DNA from 4 places in the Streptomyces sp. NPDC007264 genome. Region 1 is predicted to be linked to each of the others. Evidence: riboswitches for the same ligand, from Rfam matches in the RefSeq annotation. Region 1 holds a riboswitch; each other region holds the start of a gene.
The links. Region 1 has a riboswitch for thiamine pyrophosphate ahead of thiD (bifunctional hydroxymethylpyrimidine kinase/phosphomethylpyrimidine kinase). Riboswitches for the same ligand answer to the same signal wherever they lie in the genome.
Positions count from the first base shown of each region.

Region 2: linked by a shared signal. The riboswitch ahead of ACFYMU_RS14990 (thiamine ABC transporter substrate binding subunit) and the one ahead of thiD (bifunctional hydroxymethylpyrimidine kinase/phosphomethylpyrimidine kinase) in region 1 are both predicted to bind thiamine pyrophosphate.
Region 3: linked by a shared signal. The riboswitch ahead of thiC (phosphomethylpyrimidine synthase ThiC) and the one ahead of thiD (bifunctional hydroxymethylpyrimidine kinase/phosphomethylpyrimidine kinase) in region 1 are both predicted to bind thiamine pyrophosphate.
Region 4: linked by a shared signal. The riboswitch ahead of thiO (glycine oxidase ThiO) and the one ahead of thiD (bifunctional hydroxymethylpyrimidine kinase/phosphomethylpyrimidine kinase) in region 1 are both predicted to bind thiamine pyrophosphate.

Region 1 is NZ_JBIAFD010000008.1:30,181-33,379, reverse strand. Features, by position in the region: gene gndA (NADP-dependent phosphogluconate dehydrogenase) at 1-342, opposite strand, end outside; gene thiD (bifunctional hydroxymethylpyrimidine kinase/phosphomethylpyrimidine kinase) at 612-1,412, opposite strand; TPP riboswitch at 1,526-1,617, opposite strand; gene ACFYMU_RS15505 (endonuclease) at 1,709-2,365, opposite strand; gene ACFYMU_RS15500 (WhiB family transcriptional regulator) at 2,468-2,725, opposite strand; gene ACFYMU_RS15495 (thiolase family protein) at 2,875-3,199, shown strand, end outside.
Region 2 is NZ_JBIAFD010000007.1:333,148-336,346, reverse strand. Features, by position in the region: gene ACFYMU_RS14995 (ABC transporter permease) at 1-451, opposite strand, end outside; gene ACFYMU_RS14990 (thiamine ABC transporter substrate binding subunit) at 427-1,518, opposite strand; TPP riboswitch at 1,593-1,698, opposite strand; gene rlmN (23S rRNA (adenine(2503)-C(2))-methyltransferase RlmN) at 1,731-2,837, opposite strand; gene ACFYMU_RS14980 (hypothetical protein) at 3,011-3,199, opposite strand, start outside.
Region 3 is NZ_JBIAFD010000001.1:81,081-84,279, reverse strand. Features, by position in the region: gene ACFYMU_RS00390 (YibE/F family protein) at 50-1,420, opposite strand; TPP riboswitch at 1,493-1,648, shown strand; gene thiC (phosphomethylpyrimidine synthase ThiC) at 1,641-3,199, shown strand, end outside.
Region 4 is NZ_JBIAFD010000006.1:409,404-412,602, reverse strand. Features, by position in the region: gene ACFYMU_RS13285 (thiazole synthase) at 1-379, opposite strand, end outside; gene thiS (sulfur carrier protein ThiS) at 383-583, opposite strand; gene thiO (glycine oxidase ThiO) at 580-1,758, opposite strand; TPP riboswitch at 1,756-1,868, opposite strand; gene ACFYMU_RS13270 (NAD(P)/FAD-dependent oxidoreductase) at 2,006-3,199, shown strand, end outside.

The DNA.
Region 1 (3,199 bases):
CTCGCGGCGGCGGGTGTCGGCGAAGTGGGCGTTGCCACCGTCGATGATCATGTCTCCGGGCTCCAGGAGCGGGGCGAACTCCTCGATCACCGCATCGGTCGCCGCGCCCGCCTGCACCATGATCATGAGACGGCGCGGACGCTCCAGCGCCGCCACGAACTCCTCGGCCGTCTCGGCGGCCACGAACGCGCCCTCGTGCCCGAACTCCTCGACCAGTGCCTTGGTCCTGGCGGGGGTGCGGTTGTGCACGGCGACGGTGTACCCGTGTCGCGCGAAGTTCCGGGCCAGGTTGCGGCCCATCACCGCGAGCCCGGTGACGCCGATCTGCGCGGTCGCCTGCATGCTGTGCTCCTTGGGTCCGGATCCGCGCCGCCCGCGCGTGCGGCGGGCGGTGCGGATGTCGCTCGGTACGGCTCGTGCCGCTGTACCGATCGAGTACGGACGGCGGGGCGGGAGTTGCTCACCGCACGGAGCGGCACCTCGGTCGGGAGGACCGGCGCGGCCCCATCCGCTCAGGTCCCGGGGTGGGGGCGCGGCGCCGCGGCCTCCCGCACGCCCCCGTGCGCAGCCGCGGCTTCCCCGCACGCCCCCGTGCGCAGCCGCGGCCTCTCTCACGCCCTCGTGCGCAGTCGCCACCCGTGGTCCACCGGCCCGATCCCGGCGCCCAGCGCGAACCCCGCGGCGATCGCCGCCGTGACGTACTCCTTGGCACGCCGCACCGCCTCCGGCACCGCGAGGCCCTCCGCGAGCCCGACCGCGACGGCGGAGGCGAGGGTGCAGCCGGTGCCGTGGGTGTGACGGTTGTCGTGGCGCGGAGCGCGCAGCCAGTGCTCTTCGCGGCCGTCGGTGAGCAGGTCCACCGCCGCCCCGCCCGGCAGATGTCCGCCCTTCACCAGCACCCACCGGGGCCCGTACGCCAGCAGCCGCGCGGCCGCACGGCGCAGACCCGGCTCGTCGGTCACCGTGACACCGGTCAGCTCCGCCACTTCGTCCAGGTTCGGCGTGGCCACCGTGGCCAGCGGCAGCAAGCGGGTGCGTACGGCGTCCAGCGCGTCGTCCGCGAGCAGCCGGTCGCCGTGCTTGGAGACGCTCACCGGGTCCACGACGACCGGGGCCGCACGGTCCGTGAGCAGTTCGGCCACGGCCGTGACGAGCGCGGGCGAGGCGAGCATCCCCGTCTTGACCGCCTGGACGCCGATGTCGCCGACGACGCTGCGGTACTGCGCGCGCACCGCCTCCACGGGCAGTTCCCAAGCGCCCTGCACACCGAGGGAGTTCTGGGCCGTGACCGCGGTGACCACGCTCATCCCGTGGGCGCCGAGCGCCAGCATGGTCTTCAGATCGGCCTGGATCCCGGCGCCGCCGCCCGAGTCGGACCCGGCGATCGTCAGGACACGAGGCGGGGCGCTCATACGAGGGCCACCGGGAACGCGGCGGAACCCCCGGGAGCGCGGGGAGCGGTGGGCGTCCGCCCGTCGAGGACGACCCGTGGGCCGTCAGCGGGCCGGGAGCGGGAAACACGCGCCGATGGCATGGAAGACATCCCTCCGCCAGTGCGAACTGGTTCAGGTTCGACGGGTGTGATCTCAGCCCGCAGGGGCACCCCGTGTCCGGTACGGCGCACAGACTAACCCGGGACCGGGGAACTGCCGCGCGCAAGGGCCGCCGCGGCCCTTGCGCGCGGCACCGCGCGCCCGCCCGACGCCCTTCAGGCGGCGTGCTCCAGCACGTCCTCGGCCAGCTTCCGGTCCAGGGCCGCACGCACCAACGCGGCGGCCAGCACGGCGGGTTCGGTGTCCCCGGCGAGCTTCAGCAGCTTCCCCGGGTCCTTGGGCAACCCGAGCCGCTCCGCCCCCGACAGCGCCTTGGCGTCCAGGTGGGGGGCCACCTCCGGCCAGACCCGCTGCGCCTCGCGCAGGAAGATGTCCGCACCGGCCGGCCCCATCCCCGGTATCTCCTGGAGCAGCCGGCGCAGGGCCGCGACGTCCCCGTCGGCCTCCTTGCGCAGGCGCCGGAGGTCGCCGCCCCAGCGCTCCTCAAGCAGTTCGGCGCCGTTGCCGAGCTGGGTCGCCGTCCGTTCGTCGTAGCGCCGGTAGCCGCCCCGCCCCAGGGCGTCGACGCGCTCCTGCCAGTCGGAGCCGGCCATGCGGCGCGGGTCGCTGAGGTTCGCGTCGTGCAACGCGCGCGCCGCGGCGAGGGCGACCGACGCGCGGATGCGGGCGCTGAGCAGCAGGGCCAGCAGCAGCAGCCGATAGAGCGGCTGCGGTGTGTCCTCGAGCCGGATGCCCGCCTCCTCGGCGTAGGTGCGCCCGTGCTCGGTGACGAGTTCCCGGATGACGCCGGCCGTGTCGCTCGTGCGGGTCATGACGGCCTCATCGTGGCGGCTCGAGCGGGTCGTGGCCGAGCGTCGTCGTCCCGGGTCCGCGGCCGGGCCGCCGGCTCCTGGGAGGTCGTACGGCACCACCGTTCATCGTGCGCTTCTCCTTGCCGCTCGGTGTCTCATGGTCCGCAGCAGATCGGCGCGTTCGTCCTCGCCGGTGCCGCCCCACACGCCCGCCGTCTGCCCGCTGCTCAGTGCCCAGGCCAGGCACTGCGCGATCACGGGGCAGCGGCGGCAGACGCGTTTGGCGGCGGCGATGTCGTCGAGGGCCGGTCCCGTCGTCCCGACGGGGAAGAACAGTTCGGGGTCCTCGCCCCTGCATGCCGCGTGCCGCAACCACTCCATGCGCGCCCGGGTCCCCAGGACGGATCGGGCGAAACAAGGCCGAGGACGGCGACGCGGGGTCCCGGGATCTTCCCAGCCGACCCGCGGCGGTCTATAGTCCAAAACTAGCAGTGCTAATTAACTATCACCGTCCGACCAGGAGTCCCGTCGTGCGCACCGTCCACTTCGCGGCAGCCCGTCGCACCCCCATCGGCAAACTCCGCGGCGCCCTGGCCTCCGTACGGCCCGACGATCTGGCCGCGACCGTGATCCGCGGCCTGATGGCCGACGTGCCGGCCCTCGACCCGGCCCGCATCGACGACGTCTACTGGGGAGCCGCCAACCAGGCCGGCGAGGACAACCGCAACGTCGCCCGCATGGCCGTGCTGCTCGCCGGCCTGCCCGAGTCCGTGCCGGGCGCCACGGTCAACCGGCTGTGCGCCTCCGGCCTGGAGGCCGTGACGACCGCCGCCCGCGCCGTCGCGGCGGGCGAGG
Region 2 (3,199 bases), on a different contig from region 1:
CGGTGGTGTCGAGCCGGACGCCCCACAGGTCGTCGAGGAGTCCGCCACGGCCGACGAGGGCGAGGAAGGCCGTGCCGACCACGACGGTCGGCAGCACGAACGGGACGGTGACGACGGCGCGCAGCACCTCCTTGCCCGGGAACGCGAGGCGGGCGAAGACGTAGGCACCGGGGAGCGCGACGAGGAGCGTCAGGGCGGTCGAGGCCAGCGCCTGCCAGGTGGTGAACCACAGCACGTGCCGCATGCCGGGCTGCGCGAGGACGTCCACGACGGCCCCGGGGTGCCACGCCCCGTCGGCGTGGAGGCCACGGGCGACGATCGCGGCGACGGGGTAGGCGAAGAAGAGCGCGAAGAACGCGACCGGCAGGGCGATGAGCCCCCACCGCGCCGCGTTCCCGCGCCTCCTCGGGTCTCCTTCGGTACGAGCTACTTCAGTACGAGCGAGGTCCATGCCTTGACCCACTGGTCGCGGTGGGCGGCGACCTCGGCCGGGGCCATGGTCTCGGGGTCCTTCGCCGCGGGCCCGTACGCGGTGAACTCGGCGGGCACCGCGGCGCCCTTCACCACCGGGTACACGAACATGTTGAGCGGCATGTCCTGCTGGAACCTCGTGCCGATCAGGAAGTCGAGGAACGCCTTGCCGCCCTTGGTGTTGTGCGCGTTGCTCAGCAGGCCCGCGAACTCGATCTGCCGGAAGCAGGTGCCGTCGGCGACACCGGTGGGCGCCGTCTTCGGGCGGGGCTCGGCGTAGACGACCTCGGCGGGCGGGGAGGATGCGTACGAGACGACGAGCGGCCGGTCGCCGCCCGCCTTCCTGCCGCCGGCGGATCCGGAGAACTCCTGGTCGTACGCCTGCTCCCAGCCGTCGACCACCTTCACGCCGTTGGCCTTGAGCTTCTTCCAGTACTCCGGCCAGCCCCGGTCGCCGTACCGGGCGGCCGTGCCGAGCAGGAAGCCGAGGCCGGGCGAGGAGGTGGCGGCGTTCTCGGTGACGAGCAGGTTCCTGTACGCGGGCTTGGTGAGGTCGTCGAAGGAGGCGGGCGGGGCCAGCCTGTGGTCGGCGAAGTACTTCTTGTCGTAGTTGACGCAGACGTCGCCGAAGTCGACCGGTGTGACCCGGTGCTTGTCGCGGTCGAGCTGGTACTGCCCGCCGACTCGGTCGAGGCCCTCGGCCCGGTACGGCTGGAACAGCCCGTTGTCGAGCGCCCGGGACAGCAGCGTGTTGTCGACGCCGAAGAAGACGTCGCCCTGCGGGTTGTCCTTGGTGAGGATCGCCTTGTTGACGGCCTGTCCCGCGTCGCCGTCCTTGAGGACCCGGACGCGGTAGCCGGACTCCTTCTCGAAGGCCGCGACGACGCTCTTGGACGCGGCCCACGAGTCGTGGCTGACGAGGGTCACGGTCGTGGAGTCGCCGCCGCTGCCGCCGGTGGAGCCGGACGAGCCGCACGCGGACAGCGTGACCATGCCCAGCCCGACGACCGCGGCCGCGAACTGCCTGCCGATGTTGTTCACTGACATTCCTCCTGGAGGTGACCAGGAAGAGACGCGGCCCCGCCCGGGAACGCGGAGCGGACCCGGGCAGGGCGCAACAGCCTGAATGGAGACCGAACTTCCTACCCAGAATGACCTGGGCGAGGTTCAGAGGGTCTGCGGTCGTTCCCGCACTCTCAGCGCTGTGGCGCTCCCCTGTCGGAATATGAAGATGTGCTTACGGGGGTCAGACTACCGTCCTACCGCTCGCCGGCCGCCAGCTGCCCGCACGCTCCGTCGATCTCCTGGCCCCGGGTGTCCCGGACGGTGACCGGTACCCCGTAGGCGGCGATCGCCTCGACGAACGCCTTCTCGTCCTCGGGCCGCGAGGCGGTCCACCGGGAGCCGGGCGTGGGGTTCAGCGGGATCAGATTGACGTGCACGGGCTTGCCCTTGAGCAGCCGACCGAGCAGATCGCCGCGCCACGCCTGGTCGTTGATGTCCCGGATCAGCGCGTACTCGATGGACAGCCGGCGCCCGGACCTGGCGGTGTACTCCAGCCCGGCGTCCAGCACCTCGCGCACCTTCCACCGCGTGTTGACCGGGACGAGGGTGTCCCGCAGCTCGTCGTCCGGGGCGTGCAGCGAGATGGCGAGCCGGCACTTGAGGCCCTCGTCGGTGAGGCGGTGGATGCCCGGCACCAGGCCCACCGTCGACACGGTGATCCCGCGCTGGGACAGCCCGAGCCCGTCCGGGGCGGGGGCGGTGAGGGCACGGATGGCGCCGACGACCCGCCCGTAGTTGGCCAGGGGCTCGCCCATGCCCATGAAGACGATGTTGGACAGCCGCGCCGGACCGCCCGGGATCTCGCCGTCGCGCAGCGCTCGCATGCCGTCCACGATCTGGTGCACGATCTCGGCGGTGGACAGGTTGCGGTCGAGGCCGGCCTGCCCCGTGGCGCAGAAGGGGCAGTTCATCCCGCAGCCCGCCTGCGAGCTGATGCACATGGTGACCCGGTCGGGGTAGCGCATCAGCACGGACTCGACGAGCGTCCCGTCGAACAGCCGCCACAGCGTCTTGCGGGTCGTGCCCCGGTCGGTCGACAGATGCCGGACGACCGTCATGAGCTCCGGCAGCAGCGCCTCCTGGAGCCCGGCGCGGGAGGAGACAGGGATGTCGGTCCACTGCTCGGGGTCGTGCGCATACCGCGCGAAGTAGTGCTGCGCGAGCTGCTTGGCGCGAAACGGCTTCTCACCGATCGCGGCGACCGCCTCCTTGCGCTCGGCGGGCGTGAGGTCGGCGAGGTGCCGCGGCGGCTTCTTGGCTTCGCGCGGCGCGGTGAAGGTCAGTTCTCCGGGCTTGGGCATGGTGCGTCCAGTGTCGCAGATCCAGTCGGGTGACCTGGGGCTGTCGCTCGCTACGACTGTCGTTAGTAGTCGCCACCGGTCGCTGCTGAGCGGCCTCGGACGGCCCAGGGACGGCCCAGGAATGAACCGAGCCGGGAGCGGAGATCGGAAGCTGCTCCGCCGACCGACACCCGTCACTCAAGCGGCATGGGAGCGACCGGGAGCTGTTCCTTGTATAGCCACGTGAAGGTGCGGTCCGGTTCGAGGTGAGCCTCTCCCCAGTGGATGACATGGATGCCGTTCTCCGCGTCGGCCGTGAAGAACACGCAGACGAGCCTCGTGGAGGCCCCCAGCTCCTCGAACGCCTCGTGCAGTCCCAGGTA
Region 3 (3,199 bases), on a different contig from region 1:
CCAGCGGGGTGCCGTAACGCTTCTGCACGGCGCTCCCGCGCGAGTCGACTCAGTGCCTGCGGCGGCGACCTCTTCCCCCACGAGCGGGCGCCGCAGTCCGGGCGGCCGGGGCGGCGGCGGTCGAGCGGTCCGCCGAGACCACGAGGGCGGCCAGCGCCGTGGTCACCGGCACCGAGGCGACCAGACCGATCGAGCCGACGAGCGTCCGTACGATCTCCTCGGCGACCAGCTCGCTGTCGGCGACCGTGACGACGCTGCTCTGCGCGATCGAGAAGAGCAGCAGCAGGGGCAGGGCGGCCCCCGCGTAGGCCAGGACGAGCGTGTTGACGACCGAGGCGATGTGGTCGCGGCCGATGCGGATTCCCGCGCGGTACAAGCCGCGCCAGCCCATCGACGGATTGGCCTCGTGCAGCTCCCAGACCGCGGAGGTCTGCGTCACCGTCACGTCGTCGAGGACACCGAGGGAGCCGATGATGACGCCGGCGAGCAGCAGACCGCTCATGTCGATGGACGGGTACAGGCCGTGGATCAGACCGGTGTTGTCGTCCGTGTTGCCGGTCAGCGCCGCCCAGCCGATGAACCACGAGCCCAACACACCGATCAGCGACAGCGAGACGAGCGTGCCGAGCACCGCCACCGAGGTGCGGGCCGACAGGCCATGACACATGTAGAGGGCGATCAGCATGATGGCGCTCGACCCGACCACGGCCACGACCAGTGGATTCGAGCCCTGCAGGATCGCCGGCAGGATGAACAGGCTCAGCACCAGGAAGCTGACGGCCAGCGCGACGAGCGCCATCACGCCGCGCATCCGGCCCACGATCACCACGGCGACGGCGAAGATGCCGGCGAGCAGCGCCATGGGGAAGGAGCGGTTCACGTCGGTCACCGAGTACTGGAGGTCCTTGGGCGCGGAAGGCTCGTACGCGACCACGACCTTCTCGCCCTGGTGCAACTGCCGTGACTGGTCCGGCTGGACGATCTCCGTGAATGTGCGGCCCTTGTCCTTGCCGGTGTCGACGCGCACCGTCGCCTTGTGACAGGCGCCGGCCGACTCCTGGAGGGCGGAGGACCCCTCAGCGGTGGAGGTGTCACCGGTCGGCGTGTCCCCCGAGGCGTTCACGGACTTGCAGTCCACCGCCACCAGCTTGGCGACCGTGGCCTGCTGGGACTGCCGGTCGAAGCCGACGCCGGTGCGCTTGTGCGCGGGGACGCCGTCGGGCCACAGCACCGCCAGACCGACCACGACCGCCACCGTGAACGGGATCAGGATCGCGGCGATGACGCGGCGCAGGTGCCGCGACACGGGGGCCGCGGGGCCATGGCCGTGGCTGTGCGCATGGCCGTGGCCGTCGCCGGCGCCATGGCCGTGGGGCGGCTCGGAGGGCAGGGGCGGAGGCGGGTGCTGTGTCGTGGTCACGGACCGAATCATCGCAAGAGTGCGCGAGGCCCACTGTTCAGCTTGCCCGAAGAGACGCTAGCGTGAGAGGACCTTTGCACACGCGGGAGCTCGGAGCACCGGGCTGAGAGGGCGCTGACCTCCGCAGACGCGATGTTTCACGTGGAACATGGCGAGCGGACACCGCTGCGTCGACCGCTGAACCTGTTACCGGGTAATGCCGGCGTAGGGAGTAGGTCTCATGACCATCAAGGACGCACGCACGCCTGCCTCCGTTCAGGACGACTCGTCCCAGGAGGCCGGGAAGTCCATCGGCTGGCACAAGGGATATGTCGAGGGTTCGCGCCCCGACCTCCGAGTGCCGGTTCGCCAGGTGCATCTCACCAACGGGCGGTCGGTCACCCTGTACGACACCTCGGGCCCGTACACCGATCCACTCGTCGAGACCGACGTCCGCAGGGGCCTGGCGCCGTTGCGGGAGAACTGGATCGTCGCCCGCGGCGACACCGAGGAGTACACGGGCCGTCCCGTCCGCCCCGAGGACGACGGAATCAGGCACACCGCGCCCCGCGGTGGGCTGCGCAACCTCGACGCGGTGTTCCCGGGCCGGCCGCGCCAGCCGCGCCGCGGCCGTGACGTGCAGGCGGTGACACAACTCGCGTACGCACGCCGAGGGGAGATCACCCCCGAGATGGAGTTCGTGGCGCTCCGGGAGAACGTCTCCCCAGATGTCGTCCGCGAGGAGCTCGCGGCAGGCCGTGCGGTGCTCCCCGCCAACGTCAACCACCCGGAGAGCGAGCCGATGATCATCGGCAAGCGGTTCCTGGTGAAGGTCAACGCCAACATCGGCAACTCGGCGGTGACGTCCTCCATCGAGGAGGAGGTCGAGAAGATGACCTGGGCGACCCGCTGGGGTGCCGACACGGTCATGGACCTGTCCACCGGCCGCAACATCCACACCACCCGCGAGTGGGTGCTGCGCAACTCCCCCGTGCCGATCGGCACGGTGCCGCTCTACCAGGCCCTCGAGAAGGTCGACGGGAAGGCCGAGGAGCTGAGCTGGGAGATCTACAAGGACACGGTCATCGAGCAGGCAGAGCAGGGCGTGGACTACATGACGGTCCACGCGGGCGTCCGCCTGGCGTACGTGCCGCTGACCGCGAACCGGAAGACCGGCATCGTGTCGCGGGGCGGCTCGATCATGGCGGCGTGGTGCCTCGCGCACCACAAGGAGTCCTTCCTGTACGAGAACTTCGAGGAACTGTGCGAGATCCTCGCGGCCTACGACGTCACGTACTCGCTGGGCGACGGCCTGCGGCCGGGCTCGATCGCGGACGCCAACGACGAGGCGCAGTTCGCGGAACTGCGGACTCTCGGGGAACTCAACCGCATCGCCCGGCGTTTCCACGTGCAGACCATGATCGAGGGCCCGGGGCACGTCCCGATGCACAAGATCAAGGAGAACATCGACCTTCAGCAGGAGATCTGCGAGGGTGCTCCGTTCTATACGCTCGGCCCGCTGACGACGGACGTCGCACCGGCGTACGACCACATCACCTCCGGCATCGGTGCCGCGATGATCGCCTGGTGGGGCACGGCCATGCTCTGCTACGTCACGCCCAAGGAGCACCTGGGCCTGCCCAACCGAGACGACGTCAAGACCGGCGTCATCACCTACAAGATCGCGGCCCACGCCGCCGACCTCGCCAAGGGGCATCCCGGGGCGCAGGAGTGGGACGACGCGCTGTCCGACGCGCGCTTCGAGTTCCGCTGGGAGGACCAGTTCAACCTGGCGCTCGA
Region 4 (3,199 bases), on a different contig from region 1:
AGCCCTCGTCGACCAGGGTCTCGGCCGCGTCCAGCAGCTCCACCGGGTCGGGCAGCAGGGTCCGCTCGTCGGCGATGACCTCCAGCTTGACGAGGTCCGTGCCGAGCGCCTCGCGCGCGAGGCGGGCGGTGAGCACGGCCTCGCCCGCGGTGAAGCAGCCCGCCGTGTTCGGCAGCACCCTGATGCCCAGCCTGTCGAGCACGGACAGCACGGAACCGTGCACCGTGGCGTCCACGCGGCGCATCGCCACGGTCGTCAGCTCCGTGCCGGACGCCACCAGGGCCCGCTCCAGCACATCGAGGCTGGGCGCGCCCCCGGTCCCCATGATCAGCCGGGACGAGAAGGTCGTACCACCGAGGACGAAGGGATCGTCGGCCATGGGTCAGCCTCCTTGGACGGCGGTGAGGACCTCGACGCGGTCCCCCTCGCGGAGGGACGTCGACGACCACTGGCCGCGCGGGACGACGGTTTCGTTGACGGCGGCGGCCACGCCGGAGGGCGCCGCCGAGAGGGTCCGCACGACCGCGTCGAGCGCGGTGCCGGGAGCCACCTGCCGGGGCTCCCCGTTGACCGAGATGTTCATGCGGGCTGCTCCGTGAGCGCGGCGGCGAAGCGCCTGGGGGTGAAGGGGCGGGCCTCGTCCGGAAGGTCGCCGGTGGTCAGGACGTGCGCCATGACGTCGCCGGTGACCGGCGTGAGCAGGACGCCGTTGCGGTGGTGGCCGGTGGCGAGCAGCAGGCCCTCCAGGCCGCTGGGGCCGAGCATCGGCGCGTTGTCCGGAGAACCGGGGCGCAGCCCCGCCCGGGTCTCGGTGAGCGGCAGCTCGGTGATCCCCGGCATCAGCTCGTGCGCGTCCCGCAGCAGCTCGTACACCCCGCCCGCGGTGACCGTCGTGTCCCAGCCCAGTTCCTCGCTGGTCGCCCCGATGACCAGTTCGCCGTTCTCGCGCGGCACGAGGTACAGCGGGCCGCCGCGGACGACGGCCCGCACGGTGCGGCTCAGGAAGGGCGCGTACGGCTCCGGCACGGTCAGCCGCACCACCTGGCCCTTCACGGGTCGCACGGGCGGCACCACCTCGTCGGGGACGCCCGCGAGCCGTCCGCTGAGGCTGCCCGCGGCCAGGACGACCTGCCCCGCGGTGAGGTCGGTGCCGTCGGCGGTCGTGACCCCGGCGGCCCGCTCCCGTACCACCGAGAGCCGCTCCGCCCTCGTCCGGTGGAAGACCACCCCGGCGCGCTCGCAGGCCGTCACCAGGGCCGCGGCGAGCCGGCGCGGGTCGATCTGGTGGTCGCCGTCGACCCTGAGCCCTCCGCGCACGCCCGGCGCGAGCATGGGCTCCAGCCGACGGCACTCCCGCCCGCTCAGCCACTCCGACTCCAGGCCGGACTGCTGCTGCAGGGCGTGCAGTTCGCGCAGCTGGGCGCGGTCGTCGGCGTCGAGCGCGACGGCGAGCGTGCCGCAGCGCCGGTAGCCGAGGTCCAGGCCGGCGGCCTCGGTCAGCTCGGCGGCGAAGTCCGGGTAGCGGCGCGCGGACTCCAGATTGAGGCCGAGCAGCGTCTGCTCGCCGTAGTGCAGTTCGGTGACGGCGGCGAGCATCCCGGCGGCCACCTGGGCGGCTCCACCGCCCGGTCCGGGATCCACCACCGCCGTGCCGAACCCGCGCTGCGCCGCCCGCCAGGCGGTCACGAGCCCGATGATCCCGCCCCCGATGACGAGGACGTCCGACGTGGTCGACACGTCGTCCGATGTACGCGACATGGGCGTCCAGCCCCTCCCTTCGCCGGCATGACCCGGATCAGGTTCGTACGGTCGGAGGCCGTCCAGCCTCCCTCTCAGCCCGGTGCGTCCGGGCTCCCGCGAGTGCTTACGGTGCCACCCTAGCCCGTGCCGTACAGCGCGGTAAGGGAGCCTCCGCCCCGGTGGCCGCGGCGTGTGCGGAGGCTGTGGAACACATCACCCGGCACGCAGGCTGACTGACAAATCGTCAGGTGTCTATGGTGATCAGGTGAGCGAGCAGAGGCAGCAACAGGGTGGTGCGGTCCGGCACGTCGTCGTCGTGGGCGCGGGCATGGCCGGGGTGCAGACCGCGGTCGCCCTGCGGGAACAGGGCTTCACCGGCGACGTGAAGCTGATCGGCGCGGAGCCGCACCAACCCTACGACCGGCCGCCGCTGTCCAAGGCCGTCCTGCTCGGCAAGGCGGAGGGCTCCGCCTTCGACATCGACTTCGAGGCCCTCGGCATCGAGCTCCGGCTGGGCAGCGAGGTGCTCGGCGTACGCCCCGGCGACCACGAGCTGGACACCGCGCAGGGCCCCGTCCCGTACGACGTCCTGGTCATCGCGACCGGAGCGGAGCCGATCCGGCTGCCGGGCGCGGAGGGTGTCCCCGGGGTGCATCTGCTGCGCACCCTGGACGACGCCGAGCGGCTGCGGCCGGTCCTCGCGCGGCAGCACGACGTCGTCGTCGTGGGCGCGGGCTGGATCGGCGCCGAGTTCGCCACCGCCGCGCGCGAGGCGGGCTGCGCGGTGACCGTGGTGGAGGCGGCGGACCGGCCGCTCGCGGGGGTGCTGCCCGCCGAGGTGTCCGCCCCGATGACGGCCTGGTACGCCGACAGCGGGGCCGAGCTGCGCACGGGCGCGCGCGTGGAGCGCGTCGAGCCGGGGGCCGTGGTGCTCGACGACGGCTCCAGGGTGCCCGCGGACGCCGTGGTCGTGGGCATCGGGGCGCGTCCCGCCACCGCGTGGCTCGCCGGGTCGGGCATCACCCTGGGCGTGCACGGCGAGGTGCTGGCCGACCGGCACCTGCGCGCGTCGGCGCCGGACGTGTACGCGGTCGGCGACTGCGCGTCCTTCCCCTCGGGGCGGTACGAGGAGCGGCTCCTCGTGCACCACTGGGACAACGCCCTCCAGGGACCGCGCGCGGTCGCCGCGAACATCATCGGGCAGGCCCCGGTGGCCTACGACCCGGTGCCGTACTTCTGGTCGGAGCAGTTCGGCCGCTTCGTCCAGTACGTGGGCCACCACGCGTCCGCCGACACGCTGGTGTGGCGCGGGGACCCGGGGGGCGCCGCGTGGACGGTGTGCTGGCTGCGGTCCGGCCGCCTGGTGGGCCTCCTGGCGGTGGGCCGGCCCCGGGATCTCGCCCAGGGCCGCCGCCTGATCGAGTCGGGCGCGCGGATGGACCCGGACCTGCTGGCGGAC